2 regions of the Kitasatospora sp. NPDC087314 genome follow, and region 2 is predicted to be linked to the other one. Evidence: predicted binding sites of a transcription regulator. Region 2 holds the regulator's gene; the other holds the start of a gene.
What was found. Region 2 encodes HrcA, which represses chaperone genes, less so after heat shock. Its sites were predicted from a motif close to TTNGCACTCNGNNNNNCNGAGTGCNAA; they were not measured.

Region 1: the regulator HrcA is predicted to act here: its motif matches at 2,740-2,766, upstream of groES (co-chaperone GroES).

Annotation. Positions count from the first base shown of each region.
Region 1 is NZ_JBIUYE010000012.1:143,150-152,658, reverse strand. It holds gene tsaD (tRNA (adenosine(37)-N6)-threonylcarbamoyltransferase complex transferase subunit TsaD) at 1-187, shown strand, start outside; gene ACIO5E_RS25825 (hypothetical protein) at 184-444, shown strand; gene ACIO5E_RS25820 (polysaccharide deacetylase family protein) at 525-1,442, shown strand; gene ACIO5E_RS25815 (SAM-dependent methyltransferase) at 1,464-2,651, opposite strand; gene groES (co-chaperone GroES) at 2,907-3,212, shown strand; gene groL (chaperonin GroEL) at 3,329-4,960, shown strand; gene ACIO5E_RS25800 (LysR family transcriptional regulator) at 5,091-6,086, shown strand; gene ACIO5E_RS25795 (WhiB family transcriptional regulator) at 6,231-6,557, opposite strand; gene ACIO5E_RS25790 (response regulator transcription factor) at 7,119-7,730, shown strand; gene ACIO5E_RS25785 (sigma-70 family RNA polymerase sigma factor) at 8,069-8,785, shown strand; gene guaB (IMP dehydrogenase) at 9,036-9,509, shown strand, end outside.
Region 2 is NZ_JBIUYE010000001.1:121,151-130,659, reverse strand. It holds gene ACIO5E_RS00575 (PDZ domain-containing protein) at 1-1,103, opposite strand, end outside; gene ACIO5E_RS00570 (16S rRNA (uracil(1498)-N(3))-methyltransferase) at 1,176-1,925, opposite strand; gene dnaJ (molecular chaperone DnaJ) at 2,007-3,146, opposite strand; gene hrcA (heat-inducible transcriptional repressor HrcA) at 3,224-4,258, opposite strand; gene htpX (zinc metalloprotease HtpX) at 4,521-5,441, shown strand; gene ACIO5E_RS00550 (hypothetical protein) at 5,499-6,083, shown strand; gene ACIO5E_RS00545 (DUF3097 domain-containing protein) at 6,130-6,957, shown strand; gene ACIO5E_RS00540 (Uma2 family endonuclease) at 6,961-7,515, opposite strand; gene hemW (radical SAM family heme chaperone HemW) at 7,557-8,786, opposite strand; gene ACIO5E_RS00530 (AMP-dependent synthetase/ligase) at 8,845-9,509, opposite strand, start outside.

The sequences.
Region 1 (9,509 bases), on a different contig from region 2:
GCCGGGCCTGTGCACCGACAACGGCGCGATGGTGGCCGCACTGGGCTCCGAGATGGTGTGGCGTAATCGCACGCCGTCCGCGTTCGACCTGTCCGCCGACTCCTCGCTGCCGGTGACCGAGGTGCACGTGCCCCACACGGACTTCCACGGCCAGGCCTACGAGGCCCTCACCGGCGGCACCGCGTGACCGTCGCCGCGATGTGGGAGGCCCGCGCCGCCGCCGGGCGCGGGCCCGAACTCACCGCCTGGGTGCGGGAGTCGGCGCTGCCCGCAGTGCGCGGCTCGGCCGGGCTGGAACGCGCCGAGCTGTTCGGTGCGCCCGGCGAGAGGGTGTTGCTGATCACCTGGTGGAGCGGCGAGCCGGTGCCGGTCGCCGACCCGCCGGCCGAGCTGCTCGGCCGCCCGGTGCACCGCTGGTCCTTCACCAGCGAGCACGTCGAATAGACCCTGGACGGGAACCGCCGCCGTGGCCGCTACCGTGCATAGCTGAGAAGAAGCTGGACGGGAACCGGGAGCGCGGTGCGGTGAACAGGGACGGTCGGAGCAGGACCAGGACGTACGCGGTGGGGGCGCTGGCCCTGCTGGCCCTGGCCACCGGATGCGGCGACAACGGCGGCGGCGCCGCGGCCCCGGCGGGCGGGGGCACCTCGGCGGCCGCACCCCGGCCCACCGGCGCCGCCGCGCCGACCAGCGCGGCCGGCACCCCCGCCCCGACCGCCCCGGCCCCGGCCGGCGCGGACGCGGCGGCCTGGGCGAAGTGGAACCTCAAGCCGCTGGCGCCGGCCCCCGCGCCGCCCACCGACAAGCCCATCAAGCTCGAACGGACCGGCACCGTGCCGGTGTTCAGCGAGGTGAAGACGACCGACAAGGTCGTCTTCATCACCATCGACGACGGCGCCGAGAAGGACCCGAAGTTCGTCGAGATGCTGACCGAGCTCAAGGTGCCGATCTCGATGTTCCTGACCCGGGACATCGTCAAGAACGACTACGGCTACTTCAAGCCGCTCCAGGCGCTCGGCAACCACATCCAGAACCACACCGTGGACCACCCGGTGATGAGCAAGATCCCGGCGGAGAAGCAGAAGTCCGAGATCTGCGACGCGCAGTCCGCGCTCACCCAGCAGTACGGCACCGCCCCGCTGCTGTTCCGCCCGCCGTTCGGGGACGGCGCCAACACCCCGACGCTGAACAACTCGGTGCAGCAGTGCGGTCCGCGCGCGATCGTGCTCTGGCGCGAGTCGATGCAGATCCACGACATGCAGTACCAGGCGGCGGACAAGAAGCTGAAGTCCGGGGACATCATCCTGGCGCACTTCCGCGGCCCGAAGGAGCTCAAGGGCGCCACGATGACCCAGATGTTCGGCGACCTGCTGGCCCGGATCCAGGAGCAGGGCTTCTCGGTGGCCCGGCTGGAGGACTACATCCAGGCGCCCGCCTCGTAGCCCTCCCGGCCCGTAGGGCCGTCAGACCGGCTGCCCCAGCATCATCAGGGGCCCGTGGTCGGTGCGGCTGAGGATCACCGTGACGGAGTTCGGCCCGGAGGGCTTGAGCTGGCGGCGCAGCTCCTCCGGGGTGATCGCCATCCCGCGCTTCTTGATCACCACCGTGCCGACCCCGCGCTCGCGCAGCAGCGCCTTCAGCCGCTTGATGTGGAACGGCAGCACGTCGGTGAGCTCGAAGGCGTGCGCGTACGGGGTGGCGACCAGCTCGTCCGAGGTCAGGTAGGCGATCTTCGGGTCGATCAGCCGGCCGCCCACCTGCTCGGCCACCTCGGCCACCAGGTGGGCCCGGATCACCGCGCCGTCCGGCTCGTACAGGTAGCGTCCGACCGGGCCGGCCGGCGGGTCGGGCAGGTCGCCGCCGGTGAGGCTGGCGGCCTGCGGCAGCAGGGTGGCGCGGTGCGGGCGGGCGGCCTCGGTGCCGAACCAGAGCACCGCCTCCTTGACGTCCCCGTGGTCGGAGACCCACTCCGCCTCGGCGTCCGCCGGGACGGCCTCGTGCGGGATGCCCGGCGCCACCTTCAGCGCGCCGATCGGGGTCCGGCGGCCGGCCTCGATCGCCCAGGAGAGCGGCGGGGCGTACGCCTCCGGGTCGAACACCCGGCCGCGCGAGGTCCGCCGGGCGGGGTCGGTGAACACCGCGTCGTAGCCGGTGACGTCCACCTCGGCGACGTCCGCGCAGCGCACCCGGACCAGGTCGGCCAGGCCCAGGGCGGCCGCGTTGGCGGCGGTGGCCGCGCAGGCCGCCGGGTCCCGGTCGACGGCCAGCACCTCGATCCCGGCCCGGGCCAGCGCCAGCACGTCCCCGCCGATGCCGCAGCACAGGTCGGCCAGCCGCCGGACGCCCAGCTCGGCGAACCGCCGCGCCCGCCACTCGGCCACGCTGCGCCGGGTGGACTGCTCGACGCCGTTGGGCGTGAAGTACATCAGGTCGGCGTCCGCCCCGAACTTCGCCCGGGCCCGCTGCCGCAGCCGGGCCTGCCCGAACGCCGCCGACACCAGCTCGGCCGGGTGCTCCCGCCGCAGCCGGGTGGCCAGTGCCAGCTCCTCCTCGGGCGTGAACTCGCGCAGCTCGGCGAGCAGGGCCTGGCCCTCGGGGGTCAGCAGCGGCTGGAGGTTCTCGGTGTCCACGGGGCCATTCTGACCGGTCAGCGGCGGTGGGCCGTGGACGTCCCGGCGGGCGGGCCGACCGTACACGCGTACGGCCAGCCGTCCGTGGCGTGGGTTCTCGGGCGCGCCGTTGGCACTCTGGTTGACTGAGTGCTAACACCGGCCTATGGTCGTCCTTGGCACTCCCCAGTGGGGGAGTGCTAACGCGAAGACGCGTGCCTGACCCCCGCGACGGCAGGCTCGCAGATTCGCTCCTACCCGTTAGAAACCCCGTAATCTCCGAAGGGGAGCTCGGACGTGACCACCAGCAGCAAGGTTGCCATCAAGCCGCTTGAGGACCGCATCGTGGTCCAGCCGCTCGACGCCGAGACCACCACGGCCTCCGGCCTGGTTATCCCGGACACCGCCAAGGAGAAGCCCCAGGAGGGCGTCGTCCTGGCTGTCGGCCCGGGCCGCTTCGAGGATGGCCAGCGTCTGCCGCTCGACGTCGCCGTCGGTGACATCGTCCTGTACTCGAAGTACGGCGGCACCGAGGTGAAGTACCAGGGCGAGGAGTACCTCGTCCTCTCGGCCCGCGACGTTCTCGCGATCATCGAGAAGTAAGTCGTTCCGACCCGCCCCGGATCCGTGTCCCAAGTGACAGGGGCCCGGGGCGTGGTTGTTGGTTCACGTAGTTCGGCGGCCGGTGGGCCGGTCGTAGCCCCGAGGGAATAGGGAACATGGCGAAGATCCTGCAGTTCGACGAGGACGCCCGCCGCTCGCTGGAGCGCGGTGTCAACAAGCTGGCCGACACCGTCAAGGTGACCATCGGCCCCAAGGGCCGCAACGTCGTCATCGACAAGAAGTTCGGCGCCCCGACCATCACCAACGACGGTGTCACCATCGCCCGTGAGGTCGAGCTGGACGACCCGTACGAGAACCTTGGCGCGCAGCTCGTCAAGGAGGTCGCCACCAAGACCAACGACGTCGCGGGTGACGGCACCACCACCGCCACCGTGCTGGCCCAGGCCCTGGTCAACGAGGGTCTGCGCAACGTCGCCGCCGGCGCCGGCCCGGCCGCTCTGAAGAAGGGCATCGACAAGGCCGTCGCCGCCGTCTCCGAGCACCTGCTGTCCATCGCCCGCGAGATCGAGGGCAAGGACGACGTCGCCGCCGTCGCGTCCCTCTCCGCGCAGGACACCCAGGTCGGCGAGCTGATCGCCGAGGCGATCGACAAGGTCGGCAAGGACGGTGTCATCACCGTCGAGGAGTCGAACACCTTCGGCGTGGAGCTGGACTTCACCGAGGGCATGCAGTTCGACAAGGGCTACCTGTCGCCGTACTTCGTCACCGACGCGGAGCGGCAGGAGGCGGTCCTGGAGGACCCGTACATCCTGATCAACCAGGGCAAGATCTCCTCCATCCAGGAGCTGCTGCCGCTGCTGGAGAAGATCCTGCAGGGCGGTGCCTCCAAGCCGCTGCTGATCATCGCCGAGGACGTCGACGGCGAGGCGCTGTCCACCCTCGTGGTGAACAAGATCCGCGGCACCTTCAACGCGGTCGCCGTCAAGGCCCCGGGCTTCGGCGACCGCCGCAAGGCGATCCTCGGCGACCTGGCCACCCTGACCGGCGGCACGGTCATCTCCGAGGAGGTCGGCCTCAAGCTCGACCAGGTCGGCCTGGACGTGCTGGGCACCGCCCGCCGCGTGACCATCACCAAGGACGAGACGACCGTCGTCGACGGTGCCGGTGACACCGAGGCCGTGGCCGGCCGCGTCGCCCAGATCAAGGGCGAGATCGCCGCCACCGACTCCGACTGGGACCGCGAGAAGCTGCAGGAGCGCCTGGCCAAGCTGGCCGGCGGCGTCTGCGTCATCAAGGTCGGCGCCGCCACCGAGGTGGAGCTGAAGGAGCGCAAGCACCGCCTGGAGGACGCCATCTCGGCGACCCGTGCCGCGGTCGAGGAGGGCATCGTCGCCGGTGGTGGCGCCTCCCTGGTGCACGCCGCCAAGGTGCTGGACAACGGCCTGGGCCTGTCGGGCGACGAGGCGACCGGTGTCGCGGTGGTCCGCAAGGCGCTGCACGAGCCGCTGCGCTGGATCGCCCAGAACGCCGGCCTGGAGGGCTACGTCATCACCTCCAAGGTTTCCGAGCTGGAGGCCGGCCAGGGCTACAACGCCGCCACCGGCGAGTACGGCGACCTGGTGAAGGCCGGCGTCATCGACCCGGTCAAGGTCACCCGTTCCGCCCTGGAGAACGCGGCCTCGATCGCCTCCCTGCTGCTCACCACCGAGACCCTCGTGGTGGAGAAGAAGGAGGAGGAGGCCGACAACGGTCACGGCCACTCCCACGGTCACGGCCACTCGCACTGACGCCTGACGGTGACCGGAGGCCCGGTCCGCGCCCCTCGGGGTGTGGCCGGGCCTCCGGCGTGCCAGGCGTTTAACCCTTCAACTATCAGTAGAATTTTGCCATTCGCAAAGATTGCCTTATAACTGAGGCATGATCGAGGCCCGCCACCTGCGCGTTCTGCGTGCCGTCGCCCGCACCGGCTCCTTCTCCGCCGCCGCTCGCGAGTTGGGCTGTACGCAGCCCGCCATCAGTCAGCAGATGAAGGCCCTGGAGAAGTCGGTGGACACCCCGTTGGTGGTCCGATCCGGCCGGGGCATGCAGCTCAGTGAGGCGGGGCGGGTCCTGCTCAAGCATGCCACCGGGATCCTGGCCGGGCTCTCCGCCGCCGAGGAGGAGATCGCCGCGATCGCCGGGCTGCGGGCCGGACGGGTGCGACTGGTCTCCTTCCCGACCGCGAGCTCCACCCTGGTGCCGCCCGCGGTCGCCCGCCTGCGGGACAGCCATCCGGGGGTGTGCGTGTCGCTGGTCGAGGCGGAGCCGCCGGAGTCGCTGGCGATGCTGCGCGGCGGCGAGTGCGAGATCGCGCTGGCCTTCCGCTACCCGCAGTCCGACGGTGCCGCCGCGCTGCCGGCGCCCGCGCACGGGACGCCGCGCGAGGCCCGGGCCGAGGCCAACCTGGAGGCGCAGCAGCTGAGCGCCGGCTCCGACTGGTCCGATCTGGTGGTCACCCCGCTGCTGGACGACCCGCTGGTGGGCCTGCTGCCCGCCACGCACCGGCTGGCGGGGCGCGGCAGGCCGGTGGAGCTGGCGGAGCTGGCGGGGGAGCAGTGGATCGCGGGCTGCCCGCAGTGCCGGGGGCACCTGGTGGAGCTGTGCGCGGCGGCGGGTTTTGAGCCCCGGATCGACTTCGCGACCGACGACTACCCGGCGGTGGTCGGCCTGGTGGCGGCCGGGCTGGGGGTGGCGGTGCTGCCCCGGCTGGCGCTGGAGTCGGTGCGCCCCGACGGGGTGTCGACGGTGCCGGTGCGGACCGCCTCGGGGGCGCCGGCGGTGCGGCAGGTGGTCGCGCTGACCCTGCCGGATCTGGCCGAGGTGCCGGCCGTGGCGCTGATGCTGGAGCGGCTGGCGGGGGCGGCCGGACGCTGACGTCCGGCGGTCGGGCGGGCCCGGAGGCCGGGCGGGCTCCGGAGGTCGGGAGGGGCCTTCGGGTGGCCCTGGGTCCCGAACCGGGCTGGACAGCCTGAGGCGCCGCGAAGAAACGTTTCTTCACGGCGCGCCACGGAGGCGGAGCTAGTGCTGCGCGACCGCCGGCGGGGTCAGCGGGACCTCCACCAGCCGGTGCCGCGAGCGCCCCAGCATCTCCTCGCGCTCGTCCTCGGTCATCCCACCCCAGACGCCGTACGGCTCGCGGACCGCCAGCGCGTGCGCCGCGCACTCGGTGATCACCGGACAGCGCATGCAGACCTCCTTGGCGCTGGCCTCACGCGAACTGCGCGCGGCCCCCCGCTCGCCTTCGGGGTGGAAGAAGAGCGAGCTGTCCACGCCACGGCAGGCTGCGGAGAGCTGCCAGTCCCAGAGGTCCGCGTTGGGGCCGGGGAGGCGGGAGAAATCTGCCATGGCTCATTCCCTTCAGAGGCTCGTCGGCCGTGGGCCGGCGCTCAGCGGGCTGGTGCTGGGCGGCGCGGCGGGGCGTCGATGCACTGGTGTGGACACCTGGAAATATGACTTACGGCAACTCCATGGACAAGTCACCCACAGAGTGGCACAACAGTCAATGACCATACGAAAGCTATAAAAACGGGCAAAGTGGGCAAGGAGTTCGCCGGGTGCGGGCGTGGCAATCGGGTGGCCGGGGGGCGCACGACACTCCGTACCGGTGTGCGGGTCGTACGCCGACCGCGCGCGAGCTGGGCAAAAGTGCGGCGTGTGCACCGCGATGCGGCTGATCGGTAACGGGTCGGCCACGTACAGTGGTGGAGATGGCCCTGAAGGCCGTAACTCATTCGAGTGACGGTCGTTGGAAGTGTGGAGGCGGTTAGCGGGCGCCGGACGTCGGGAACGATCGCGGGGAAGTTGAGGCGATCAGCACGGAGTCTGTCGCCGATCGGCCGTGTCGGAGAGGTTCGTACCAGCCAGGAGGCTCAACGTGACGCGGATCAGCTGCGGAGGACGACGGTCATGACTTCCGTTCTCGTTTGCGACGATTCCCCGCTCGCCCGCGAGGCGCTTCGCCGCGCGGTCGCGACCGTACCCGGTGTGGACCGGGTCACCACCGCGACGAACGGGGAGGAGGTCCTCCGCCGCTGGGTGGCCGACCGCTCCGATCTCGTTCTGATGGACGTCCGCATGCCCGGCCTCGGCGGGGTCGAGACGGTCCGGCGGCTGCTGTCCGCCGATCCGGGCGCGCGGATCATCATGCTCACCGTCGCCGAGGACCTCGACGGGGTCGCGCTCGCGGTGGCCGCGGGCGCCCGCGGGTACCTGCACAAGGACGCCTCGCGCGCCGAGCTGCGGGCCACCGTCACCCAGGCCCTCGCCGACCCGACCTGGCGGCTCGCCCCGCGCCGCCTGCGCAGCCCCGACATGGGCGCGGCGCCCACGTTGACGGCGCGTGAGATCCAGGTGCTGGAGGGCATGAGCCACGGGCGCAGCAACGCCGAGATCGGCCGCGAGCTGTTCCTGTCCGAGGACACCGTCAAGACCCACGCCCGACGGCTGTTCAAGAAGCTCGGGGCCTCCGACCGCGCCCACGCGGTGGCGCTGGGTTTCCGCTGGGGCCTGGTCCGCTGACCGCCGGTGGTGCCGCCGACTGCGGCGCACCGCCGGCGGTTCCCGGGACGGACGCCGTACGGGCGTGTGACGTTACGGCCCCGAGGTTGCACCATGGAGGAGTGGAGCACCTCGGGGACCAGCGGACAGGCACTGCGGCGAACCACACGGTCGCAGGACACTCGGCGGACGGCGCGACAGGCAGGACCACCGACGGCGGCGGGGCGGGAGGCGGCACGGTGCAGGAGGGGCCGGTGGTGCGCGGCGGCACGCCGTACAGTGCCGCACCGCATAACGTTCCGGTGCACAACTCCGGACGCGGTGCCGCGTTTTCCCGCTCGACCAGGCACCATGGACCGATGCGTGACGACGTCGCCGGTGCGGACGGCCAGGCGGACCCGGTGGAGGCCGAGCCCTCCGGCCCCGGTGGCGATCCGTCGTACGCCGACCCCGGTGGCCCCGGCGCGGAGTCCGGCCCCGGTCGCCCGCCGGTGCTCGGCGTCGGCGGCTCGCCGCTGGTGGGCGAGCTGGTCGCGGCCGCCGTCCGCGGGGAGGGCCCGGCCATCGACGCCCTGCTCGCCTACGTCCACCCGCTGGCGCTGCGCTACTGCCGCGGCCGGCTGGTCCGGCTGCCCGGCGGCGCCCGGCACCACGTGGACGACGTCGCGCAGGAGGTCTGCGTCGCGGTGCTGTGCGCGTTGCCCCGGTACAAGGACCAGGGGCGGCCGTTCGAGGCCTTCGTCTACGGCATCGCCGCGCACAAGATCGCCGATCTGCAGCGGGCCGCGATGCGCGGGCCCGGTTCGACGGTCGTCCCGCAGGACGACCTGCCGGAGGTGCCGGACGAGGCGCTCGGCCCGGAGGAGCAGGCGCTGCTGAGCAGCGACGCGGCCTGGGCCAAGGAACTGCTCTCCAACCTGCCGGCCCGTCAGCGCGAGCTGGTGCTGTTGCGGGTCGCCGCCGGGCTCTCGGCGGAGGAGACCGGTGAGGTGCTGGGGATGTCGCCGGGCGCCGTCCGGGTGGCGCAGCACCGGGCGCTCAGCCGGCTGCGGGCGCTCGCCGAGGAGTCCTCCTGAAGCCCTGACCGGCCGGAATGAGCCACGGGTGACCGGTGTTGTCAAGGGCACACGAGGACACATTCGCGGTGCCAGTACGATGGGGTATCGGCGCCTGGGCGGGTTGCCAAAGTTTCGCGGGTGCGCGTGGGGTTCCCTTGGAGGTTCCTCCAAAACCATCCGGCTTCGGCGGTCTGCGCGAGTGAGCGATTTACGCGCCCCCACCCTCAGGGCGTGAGCGGATTAGGCCGGCCACGGAAGGTACCCCCAAATGTCTTACAACGCCGCAGGCGTACCCGAGAAGTTCGCGATGCTCGGGCTCACGTTCGATGACGTCCTGCTGCTGCCCGGGGCCTCCGCGGTGCTGCCGAACCAGGTCGACACCTCCTCGCGGGTCTCCCGGAACGTGCGCGTCAACATCCCGCTGCTCTCCGCGGCGATGGACAAGGTCACCGAGGCGCGGATGGCGATCTCGATGGCCCGCCAGGGCGGCGTGGGCGTGCTGCACCGCAACCTGTCGGTCGAGGACCAGGCCAACCAGGTCGACCTGGTGAAGCGCTCCGAGTCCGGCATGGTCACCGACCCGATCACGGTCGGCCCGGACACCACGCTGGCCGAGGCCGACGCGCTGTGCGCCAAGTTCCGCATCTCCGGAGTGCCGATCGCCGACGAGGCCGGCAAGCTGCTCGGCATCGTCACCAACCGCGACATGGCCTTCGAGTCGGACCGCAGCCGCCAGGTCCGC
Region 2 (9,509 bases):
ACGGCGGGCGCGAACTCCAGGGCGTCCTCGCCCTCGGCGTCGGACACCCAGAGCACGCCCTGGGCGCCGTCGTCGCCCGGCACCACCCGGGCGAGGCGCCCGCGCACACCCGGCGTCTCGTCCAGCACCCGGGCCGGGCCCTCGCGGTGGGTCAGCCAGTGCACCCCGCCGCGCACCACCACCGCGCTCGCCCGGCCGGTGCGGTCGGGGGCGACGGACTCCAGCCAGTGCGCGGCGTACACCGGGCGGGGCCGGCGGCCGCTGCGCGGGCCGGCCAGCCGGACGTCCAGCCGGCGCGGCTCGACGCCCTGCGCCAGGCTCTCCAGCAGCCACAGGTCGCCGGCCCGGTGGAAGACCACCCGGGTGCCGTCGGTGGTGGCGTTGCGGGCGTAGAAGCCCTCCGGGCAGGTGGTGTGGCGGCGCAGGTCGGAACCGTCCGGGAGGCTGGAGTACAGCTCGCCGACGCCCTCGTGGTCGGACAGGAAGGCGATCCGGTCCCCCACCCACAGCGGCGAGGAGAGCTGGCCGGCCAGGTCCTCGTGCACCCGCGCGAACTCGTCCCGGCCGATCCACAGCTTGCCCGCCCGGCCGCCCCGGTAGCGCTTCCACCAGGCCGGCTCGCGGTTGTTGACGGTGCCCAGCAGCACCCCGGCGCCCTGCGGCTCGAAGGCGAGCCCGCCGACCGGTCCGTACGGCAGCCGCACCGGCTCGCCGCCGTCCAGCGGCACCGCGTGCGCCCAGGTGCGGCGCAGGGTGGCCTCGCCGGCGGTGGTGGTGGCGATCGGGCGGCCGTCGGCCGTCCAGCCCTGCAGCTGGGTCTGGTCGCTGCCCCAGTGGGTGAGCCGGCGGGACGGGCCGCCGTCCACCGGCACCACGTGCACCTCGGGCGAGCCGTCCCGGGCGGAGGTGAAGGCGATGTGCCGCCCGTCCGGGGCGAACCGGGGGTGGTGGACCGGCAGGTGATCGGCCGTCAGCCGCCAGGCCCGGCCGCCGTCCAGCGGGGCCAGCCAGACGTCGTTCTCGGCGACGAAGGTGACCAGGTCGCCGTGCAGATGGGGGTGGCGCAGATAGGCGCCCGCGGAGGTGCTCAGGGGTTCCGTCACGCGGTCAGCGTAGGCACCCACGCGCACCGCGCGGGCCGATTTTCGCGGACTCCCGCCCCCGGGCGGAGCCCGCTACGACCAGCGGCCGGTACGGCCCAGCAGCAGCGCGCCGGCGGCCACCCCGGCGGTGGAGGTGCGCAGCACCGACGGGCCCAGCCGGTACGGCTTCGCGCCCGCCTCGGCGAAGGCGGCCAGCTCCTCCGGGGAGACACCGCCCTCCGGGCCGACCACCAGCACCACGTCCCCGGCCTCGGGCAGCGCGGCCCGCGCCAGCGGCTCGGCGCCCTCCTCGTGCAGCACGGCGGCGAACGCCGCCCCCGCCAGGACCGGCGCCAGCTGCCGGGTGGTCGCCGGCTCGCGCACCTCGGGGAAGCGCAGCCGGCGGGACTGCTTGCCGGCCTCCCGGGCGGTGGCCCGCCACTTGGCGAGCGCCTTGGCCCCCCGGTCGCCCTTCCACTGCGTGATGCAGCGCGAGGCGGCCCACGGGATCACCACGTCCACGCCGACCTCGGTCATGGTCTCCACCGCGAGCTCGCCGCGGTCTCCCTTGGGCAGCGCCTGGACGACGACGATCCGCGGCGCCGGCTCGGGCTCCCGGCGCACGGCCGCCACCGTGACGTCGACCGCGTCCTTGCCGAGCACCTCGGCGACCGTCCCGTCCACCCCGAGGCCCAGCCCGTCGGCCAGGGTCACCGCCTCGCCCGCGGTCAGCCGCTTCACCGCGGCCGCGTGCCGCCCCTCCGGCCCGTCGAGGCGCACCACGGCGCCGGGTGCGGCGGCGGCGATCCGCTCGGTCTCGACGACGAAGACGGGGGCGGTCATGCGGGGAACCTCCGGTGGTGGGGGCGGATCGGGAACGCGAAAGGGGTGCCGGGCAGAACCCCGGCACCCCCACGCGGACGGCTACCGGCCGTTGAACGCGTCCTTCAGGCGCGAGAACAGGCCCTGTTGGCCCGGCGCGAACTGGCCGGACGGCCGCTCCTCGCCGCGCAGCACCGCGAGCCGGCGCAGCAGCTCCTCCTGCTCGGCGTCGAGCTTGCCGGGCGTCTGCACCTCGACATGCACTATCAGGTCGCCCCGGCCGCCCCCGCGCAGGTGGGTGATGCCCCGGCCGTGCAGCGGGATCGACTGGCCGGACTGGGTGCCGGGCCGGATGTCGACCTCCTCCAGCCCGTCCAGGGTCTGCAGCGGCACCTGGGTGCCGAGGGCCGCGGCCGTCATCGGGATGGTGACGGTGCAGTGCAGGTCGTCCCCGCGCCGCTGGAAGACGGTGTGGGTGGTCTCGGCGATCTCGACGTACAGGTCGCCGGCCGGGCCGCCGCCGGGGCCGACCTCGCCCTCGCCGGCCAGCTGGATCCGGGTGCCGTTGTCGACACCGGCCGGGATCTTGACGGTCAGGGTGCGGCGGGCCCGGACCCGGCCGTCGCCGGCGCACTCCGGGCACGGGGTCGGCACGACGGTGCCGAAGCCCTGGCACTGCGGGCAGGGGCGGGAGGTCATGACCTGGCCCAGGAAGGACCGGGTGACCTGGGAGACCTCGCCCTTGCCGCGGCACATGTCACAGGTCTGCGCGGAGGTGCCGGGGGCCGCGCCCTCGCCGCTGCAGGTGGTGCAGGTGACGGCCGTGTCGACCTGGAGTTCCTTGGTGGTGCCGAAGGCGGCCTCCTCCAGGGTGATCTCCAGCCGGATCATGGCGTCCTGGCCGCGGCGGGTGCGCGAGCGCGGGCCGCGCTGGCCGGCCGCGGCGCCGAAGAAGGCGTCCATGATGTCGGAGAACCCGAAGCCCGCCGCGCCCGCGCCGAAGCCGCCCGCGCCCCCGCCGCCCGGCGAGAGCGGGTCACCGCCGAGGTCGTAGACCTGGCGCTTCTGCGGATCGGAGAGCACCTCGTAGGCGGCGTTGATCTCCTTGAACCGCTCCTGCGTCTTCGGGTCCGGGTTGACGTCCGGGTGCAGTTCGCGTGCCAGGCGCCGGAACGCCTTCTTGATCTCGTCCTGCCCCGCATCCCGTCGGACGCCGAGTACCGCGTAGTAGTCCGTGGCCACCAAATGCTCCGCTTGTTCCGCCTGTAGTAGTGCTGCGACTGGGATGTCGCCGTCAGATGACCAACGGCGACCGTTTGCTACGACTCGGCCAGGATCTGACCCACGTACCGCGCCACCGCTCGCACCGCCCCCATTGTGCCCGGATAGTCCATCCGGGTCGGACCGATCACACCCAGTTTGGCCACGCTCTCGTCGCCCGAACCGTAACCGACCGAGACCACCGAGGTGGAATTCAGCCCCTCGTAGGCGATCTCCCGCCCGATCCGGACCGTCATCGCGGCGTCCGCGGTCTCACCCAGGAGGCGGAGCAGGACGACCTGCTCCTCCAGTGCCTCCAGCACCGGCTGGATGGTGAGCGGGAAGTCGTGCCCGAAGCGGGTCAGGTTGGCCGTGCCGGCCAGCATGATCCGCTCCTCGTTCTGTTCGGCGAGCGCCTCGAACAGCGTCGCCAGGACGGTGCTGACGGTCGGCCGGTCCGGCTGCTCGAAACCCGCCGGGAGCTCCTCCAGGAAGCCCGGCACGTCCGGCAGCCGCTGGCCGACGGCCCGCGCGTTGATCCGGGCCCGCAGGTCCGCCAGGACCGTCTCGCCGACCGGGCCCGGGCAGTCCACCATCCGCTGCTCGACCCGGCCGGTGTTGGTGATCAGGACCAGCATCACCTTGGTCGGGGCCAGCGCGACCAGCTCGATGTGCCGGACGGTGGAGCGCGACAGCGAGGGGTACTGCACCACCGCGACCTGCCGGGTGAGCTGGGCGAGCAGCCGCACCGTCCGGGCGACCACGTCGTCCAGGTCGACGGCGCCGTCCAGGAAGTGCCGGATCGCCCGGCGCTCGGGGGCGCTCATCGGCTTGACCTCGGCGAGCTTGTCGACGAACAGGCGGTACCCCTTGTCGGTGGGGATGCGCCCGGCGCTGGTGTGCGGCTGGTGGATGTAGCCCTCCTCCTCCAGCGCCGCCATGTCGTTGCGGACGGTGGCCGGGGAGACCCCGAGGTTGTGCCGCTCCACCAGGGCCTTGGAGCCGACCGGCTCCTCGGTCCCCACGTAGTCCTGGACGATCGCGCGGAGCACGGCCAGCTTGCGGTCGTCGAGCTGGCGAACCTCACCGGCCATGGGGCACACACCTCCGTCTTCGCGCGTTGTCCGTTTGTGTCGCACATGCTGCTGCCCGTTCCGGGACACCCCGGTTCCGGGACCCGCCTTGGCACTCGTCATACCCGAGTGCCAAAACCGTACCTGCCAGTGTAAGGCCCGGGCCCAACGGCAGGAACGGCCCGGCCGGAGTGATCCTGCCCGCAGTTCCCGGCGCGGGGGTGGTGCCGCGGGGCCGTCCGGGTGGCAGCATCGGAAGCGACGGCGAATGGAGGAGCAAGCAATGTCGAGCTCGGGCCAGCACACCCGTTTCGCGCCCGACCGCGGCCTGACCGGCCGCATGGTCGTGACGATGTTCGTGATCGGGCTGCTGTACGTCGGCTTCACCGGCCTGCTGATCGTGCTGCTGCGCGGCGCCTGGCCACTGATCGTCCTGATCTCCGGCGGGCTGTTCGTGGCCCAGTTCTGGTTCAGCGACAAGATCACCGAACGGGCGATGGGCGCCCACCAGGTGACCCCTGAGCAGTACCCGCAACTGCACGGCACCGTCGACCGGCTCTGCGCGCTGGCGGACATGCCCAAGCCCCGGGTGGCGGTCGCCGACAACGACATGCCGAACGCCTTCGCCACCGGCCGCAACCCGCAGAACGCCGTGGTGTGCGTCACCACCGGCCTGCTGCGCCGGCTGGAACCCGAGGAGCTGGAGGGCGTCCTCGCCCACGAACTGTCCCACGTCGCCCACCGGGACGTCGCGGTGATGACCATCGCCGGCTTCCTCGGTGTCCTCGCCGGGGCCATGACCCGGATCGCCATGTACGGCGGGTTCATGGGCGGCGGCCGCAACAACAACGACCAGAACGCGGCGATCGCCGCCCTGGTCATCCCGCTGGTGTCGATGGTCGTCTACGCCATCAGCTTCCTGCTCACCCGGCTGCTCTCCCGCTACCGGGAACTCGCCGCCGACCGCTCCGCCGCCCAGCTCACCGGCCGGCCCAGCGCCCTCGCCTCCGCGCTCACCAAGGTCACCGGGCAGATCGCCGCCATCCCCAGCAAGGACCTGCGCCAGGCGCAGCCCTACAACGCCTTCTACTTCGCCCCCGCGCTGAGCGCCCGGGAGACCGCCGCCCAGCTGTTCTCCACCCACCCGACGCTGGAGAAGCGTCTGGAGCAGCTGGCGAAGATCTCCGAGCAGCTCGGCCGCTGACGCCCCCCTCCACCCGGCTCCGCCCGACTCCGCCCGCACCCTCCCGAAAGGACCGCCGTGGGAATCCTGGACGCCCTGTTCGGGCGCACCAAGCCCGTCAAGCCCGACCTCGACCAGCTGTTCGGCGTACCGTCCGCCGCCCTCACCCTGGAGGCCGGGGCCGGGTTCACCCCCACCGGCCTCGGCTCGGTCTGCTTCGCCGCCGTCGAGGGCGCGGCCTTCGGACAGGTCGAGCAGCAGGTGCGGGCGCTGCTGGACGCCGACACCGAGCGCGGCGGCGTCCCGGTGGAGGCCTCCAAGGACGGCTACGGCTACTCCTGGCTGCTCGCCCGGCACACCCCCGAGGAGCTGCCGGAGCTGGTGAACGACCTGCACGCGGTCAACAGCGAGCTGGAGGCGAACGGCTTCGGGCCCCAGCTGCTCTGCTCGCTGGTCGCCTTCCGCAACGGGCAGGGACAGTCGCTGGCGCTGGTCTACCTCTACAAGCGCGGCACCTTCTACCCCTTCGCCCCGATGCCCGGCGGCGGGGAGCGGCGCAACAGCCCGCTGGAGTTGCAGGTCAACGCGCTGCTGGGGAACGACCTGCGGCTGGAGAGGGACCTCAGCCGCTGGTTCCCGGTCTGGGGCGCGCCGGGCCTGTGACGGGCCGTCCGATCCTCGGGCGCTGGCGCTGCCTATAGTCACCTGCATGCACAGCCGCCAGTACGGACCCGACCTGACCCCGCCGTGGAAGCGGCAGCAGCCCGCCCCGGAGGTGCCCGCCGAGCGGGACCTGGTGGTGGAGGAGGCGGCAACCGGCTTCTGCGGCGCGGTGGTGCGGTGCGAGCGGACCGCCGAGGGGTTCACCGTCACCCTGGAGGACCGTTTCGGCAAGCACCGGGTGTTCCCGCTGGTGCCGCGCGGCTTCCTGCTGGAGGGCCGGGTGGTCACCCTGGTGCGCCCGACCGGCCCGGCCCCCTCGCGGGCGCCCGGCCGCACCGCCTCCGGCTCGATCGCCGTCCCCGGCGCCCGGGCCCGGGTCGCCCGCGAGTCGCGGATCTACGTCGAGGGCCGGCACGACGCCGAGCTGGTCGAACGGGTCTGGGGCGACGACCTGCGGATCGAGGGCGTGGTCGTCGAGTACCTGGAGGGCGTGGACGACCTGCCCGCGATCGTCGCCGACTTCGCCCCCGGCCCGGGCCGCCGCCTCGGCGTCCTGGTCGACCACCTGCTCCCCGGCACCAAGGAGCACCGCATCGCCGCCCAGGTCACCGGCGACGCCGTCCTGGTCGTCGGCCACCCCTACATCGACATCTGGCAGGCCGTGAAGCCCTCCTCCGTCGGCATCCCCGCCTGGCCCGCCGTCCCCCGCGGCGAGGAGTGGAAGGAGGGCGTCTGCCGCCGCCTCGGCTGGCCGGTGAACACCCCCGCCGCCTGGAAGCGGATCCTCTCCAAGGTTGACACCTACAAGGACCTGGAGCCGGAACTCCTGGGCCGTGTCGAGGAGTTGATCGACTTCGTGACGCTCCCGGAGTGACCGTCAGAGCGTTCCGAACTCACCCGTGTCGAGCGTCACGCCCAGGACGTCGACCCGGATGGGGTCACCGAACTTAAAGGGCTGCCCGACCTCGTAGTCCGGGACGCCCGAAGCGGTAGCGGTGTCGGGTTCGGTGAGCAGCAGACACTCGCCCTTGAACGGGTCGACGATCAGATAGGTGTTGATCGTCCCGCCCGCGTACATCTCCCGCTTGACGTGGTAGTCGCGGTAGGCGCTGGTCTTCGACACCACCTCCACGACCATGGTCACCGCCGGCGCCGGAACCAACCGTCCGGGGGCTTCCACCACGCCCCGCTCGATCACCACCAGATCGGGCTGCGGCTCGCTGGCCTCGTGAGCGAAGGCCAGGTCCTGGGTCTGCAATCGATGCCAGCGAGCCCGCGGGACCTGATCCACGATGCACTCGATGATGAGGTTGTGGACCAGGTCCGGCCCGGCCATCATCACGATTTCCCCCCTGATGAGCTCGGCCTTGACGCCTTCCGGCACCTCCAGGTTCTCGAAGATCCCGGTCATCCGATCATCGATGGCGGTCATCGCACGCTCCCTCCGACGGCTGACATCCACGCTAACGAATCTCAGTCCACCAGGTCACGTACGACCGCGTCGGCCAGCAGCCTGCCCTGGAGGGTGAGGGTGGCGCGGCCGGCGGCGTGGGTGTCGGGGTCGAGGAGGCCGTCGGCGAGGTGGCGGGCGGCGGCCTCCAGGCCGGTGTCGGTGAGGAGGGTGAGCGGGATGCCCTCGGCGAGGCGCAGTTCGAGCAGGATGCGCTCGACCCGGCGGTCCTCCTCGGCGAGGACCTCACGGCCCAGGGCCGGGGTGCGGCCTTCGGCGAGGGCCTGGGCGTAGGCGGCGGGGTGCTTGGCGTTCCACCAGCGGACGCCGCCGACGTGGCTGTGCGCGCCGGGGCCGGCGCCCCACCAGTCGGCGCCGGTCCAGTAGAGCTCGTTGTGGCGGCAGCGGCCCTCGGGGGTGGTGGCCCAGTTGGAGACCTCGTACCAGGAGTAGCCGGCGGCGCTGAGGGCCTGTTCGGCGATGAGGTAGCGGTCGGCGTGCACGTCGTCGTCGATCATCGGCAGTTCGCCGCGCTTGACCCGGGCGGCGAGCTTGGTGCCGTCCTCGACGATCAGGGAGTAGGCGGAGACGTGGTCGGGCCCGGCGCCGATGGCGGCGTCCAGGGAGGCCCGCCAGTCGTCGTCGGACTCGCCGGGGGTGCCGTAGATGAGGTCCAGGTTGACGTGGTCGAAGCCGGCGGCGCGGGCCTCGGCGACGCAGGCCTCGGGGCGGCCCGGGGTGTGGTGGCGATCGAGCAGCTGCAGGACGTGCGGGCGGGCGCTCTGCATGCCGAAGGAGACCCGGTTGTAACCGCCCTCGCGCAGTTCGGCCAGGTAGGCCGGGTCGACGGACTCCGGGTTGGCCTCGGTGGTGACCTCGGCGCCGTCGGCGAGCCCGAACTCCTCGCGCAGTGCGGCGAGCATCTTCACCAGGTCGCGGGCGGGCAGCAGGGTGGGGGTGCCGCCGCCGAGGAAGACGGTCTGCACCGGGAGGTCCACGGGGCCGAGGATCCTGCGGGCCAGCCGGATCTCGGCGACCACGTTGTCCGCGTAGGTCTCCTGGGAGGCGACGGCCCCGGAGGAGCGCAGCTCGGTGGCGGTGTAGGTGTTGAAGTCGCAGTAGCCGCAGCGGCTGGCGCAGTACGGCACGTGCAGGTAGAAGCCGAACGGCCGCTGCCCGAGACCGGTGCGGGCGTGCGCGGGCAGGGAACCGTCGGACGGCACCGGTTCGCCGTCGGGGAGTGCGGAGGGCATGACCCCATTGTCCCGTACGGCTCACCCGAACCGGTGAGCCGTACGGGGGCGGGGCGGCTCAGGCCTCGTTGGCGCCCGCGTACATCGCGGTGACGGCGTCCGCGTAGGTCCGCTCGACGACCGGGCGCTTGATCTTCAGGCTCGGGGTGAGCTCGCCGTGCTCGATGTCGAGATCGCGCGGCAGCAGGTGGAACTTCTTGATCGTCTGCCAGCGCTGCAGGTCGGCGTTGAGCCGCCGGACGAAGCCGTCGATCAGCTGGTGCACCTGCGGGTCGGCGACCACCTCGGCGTAGGACTTGCCGGCCAGGCCGTGCTCGGCGGCCCACGGCATGATGACCGCCTCGTCCAGGCCGATCAGCGCGGTGCAGAAGTTGCGGCCGTTGCCGATCACCAGGATGTTGCTGACGAACGGGCAGGCCGCCTTGAACTTGCCCTCGACCTCGCTGGGCGCGACGTACTTGCCGCCGGAGGTCTTGAACAGGTCCTTCTTGCGGTCGGTGATCCGCAGGAAGCCGTCGGGGCTGAGCTCGCCGATGTCCTCGGTGTGGAACCAGCCGTCGGCCTCCAGCACCTCGGCGGTCTTCTCCGGCAGGTCGTGGTAGCCGCGCATGACGCCGGGGCCGCGCAGCAGGATCTCGCCGTCCTCGGCGATCCGGACCTCGGTGCCGGGCAGCGCGCGGCCCACCGTGCCGATCCGGACGTCCTCCTCGCGGTTGACGCAGG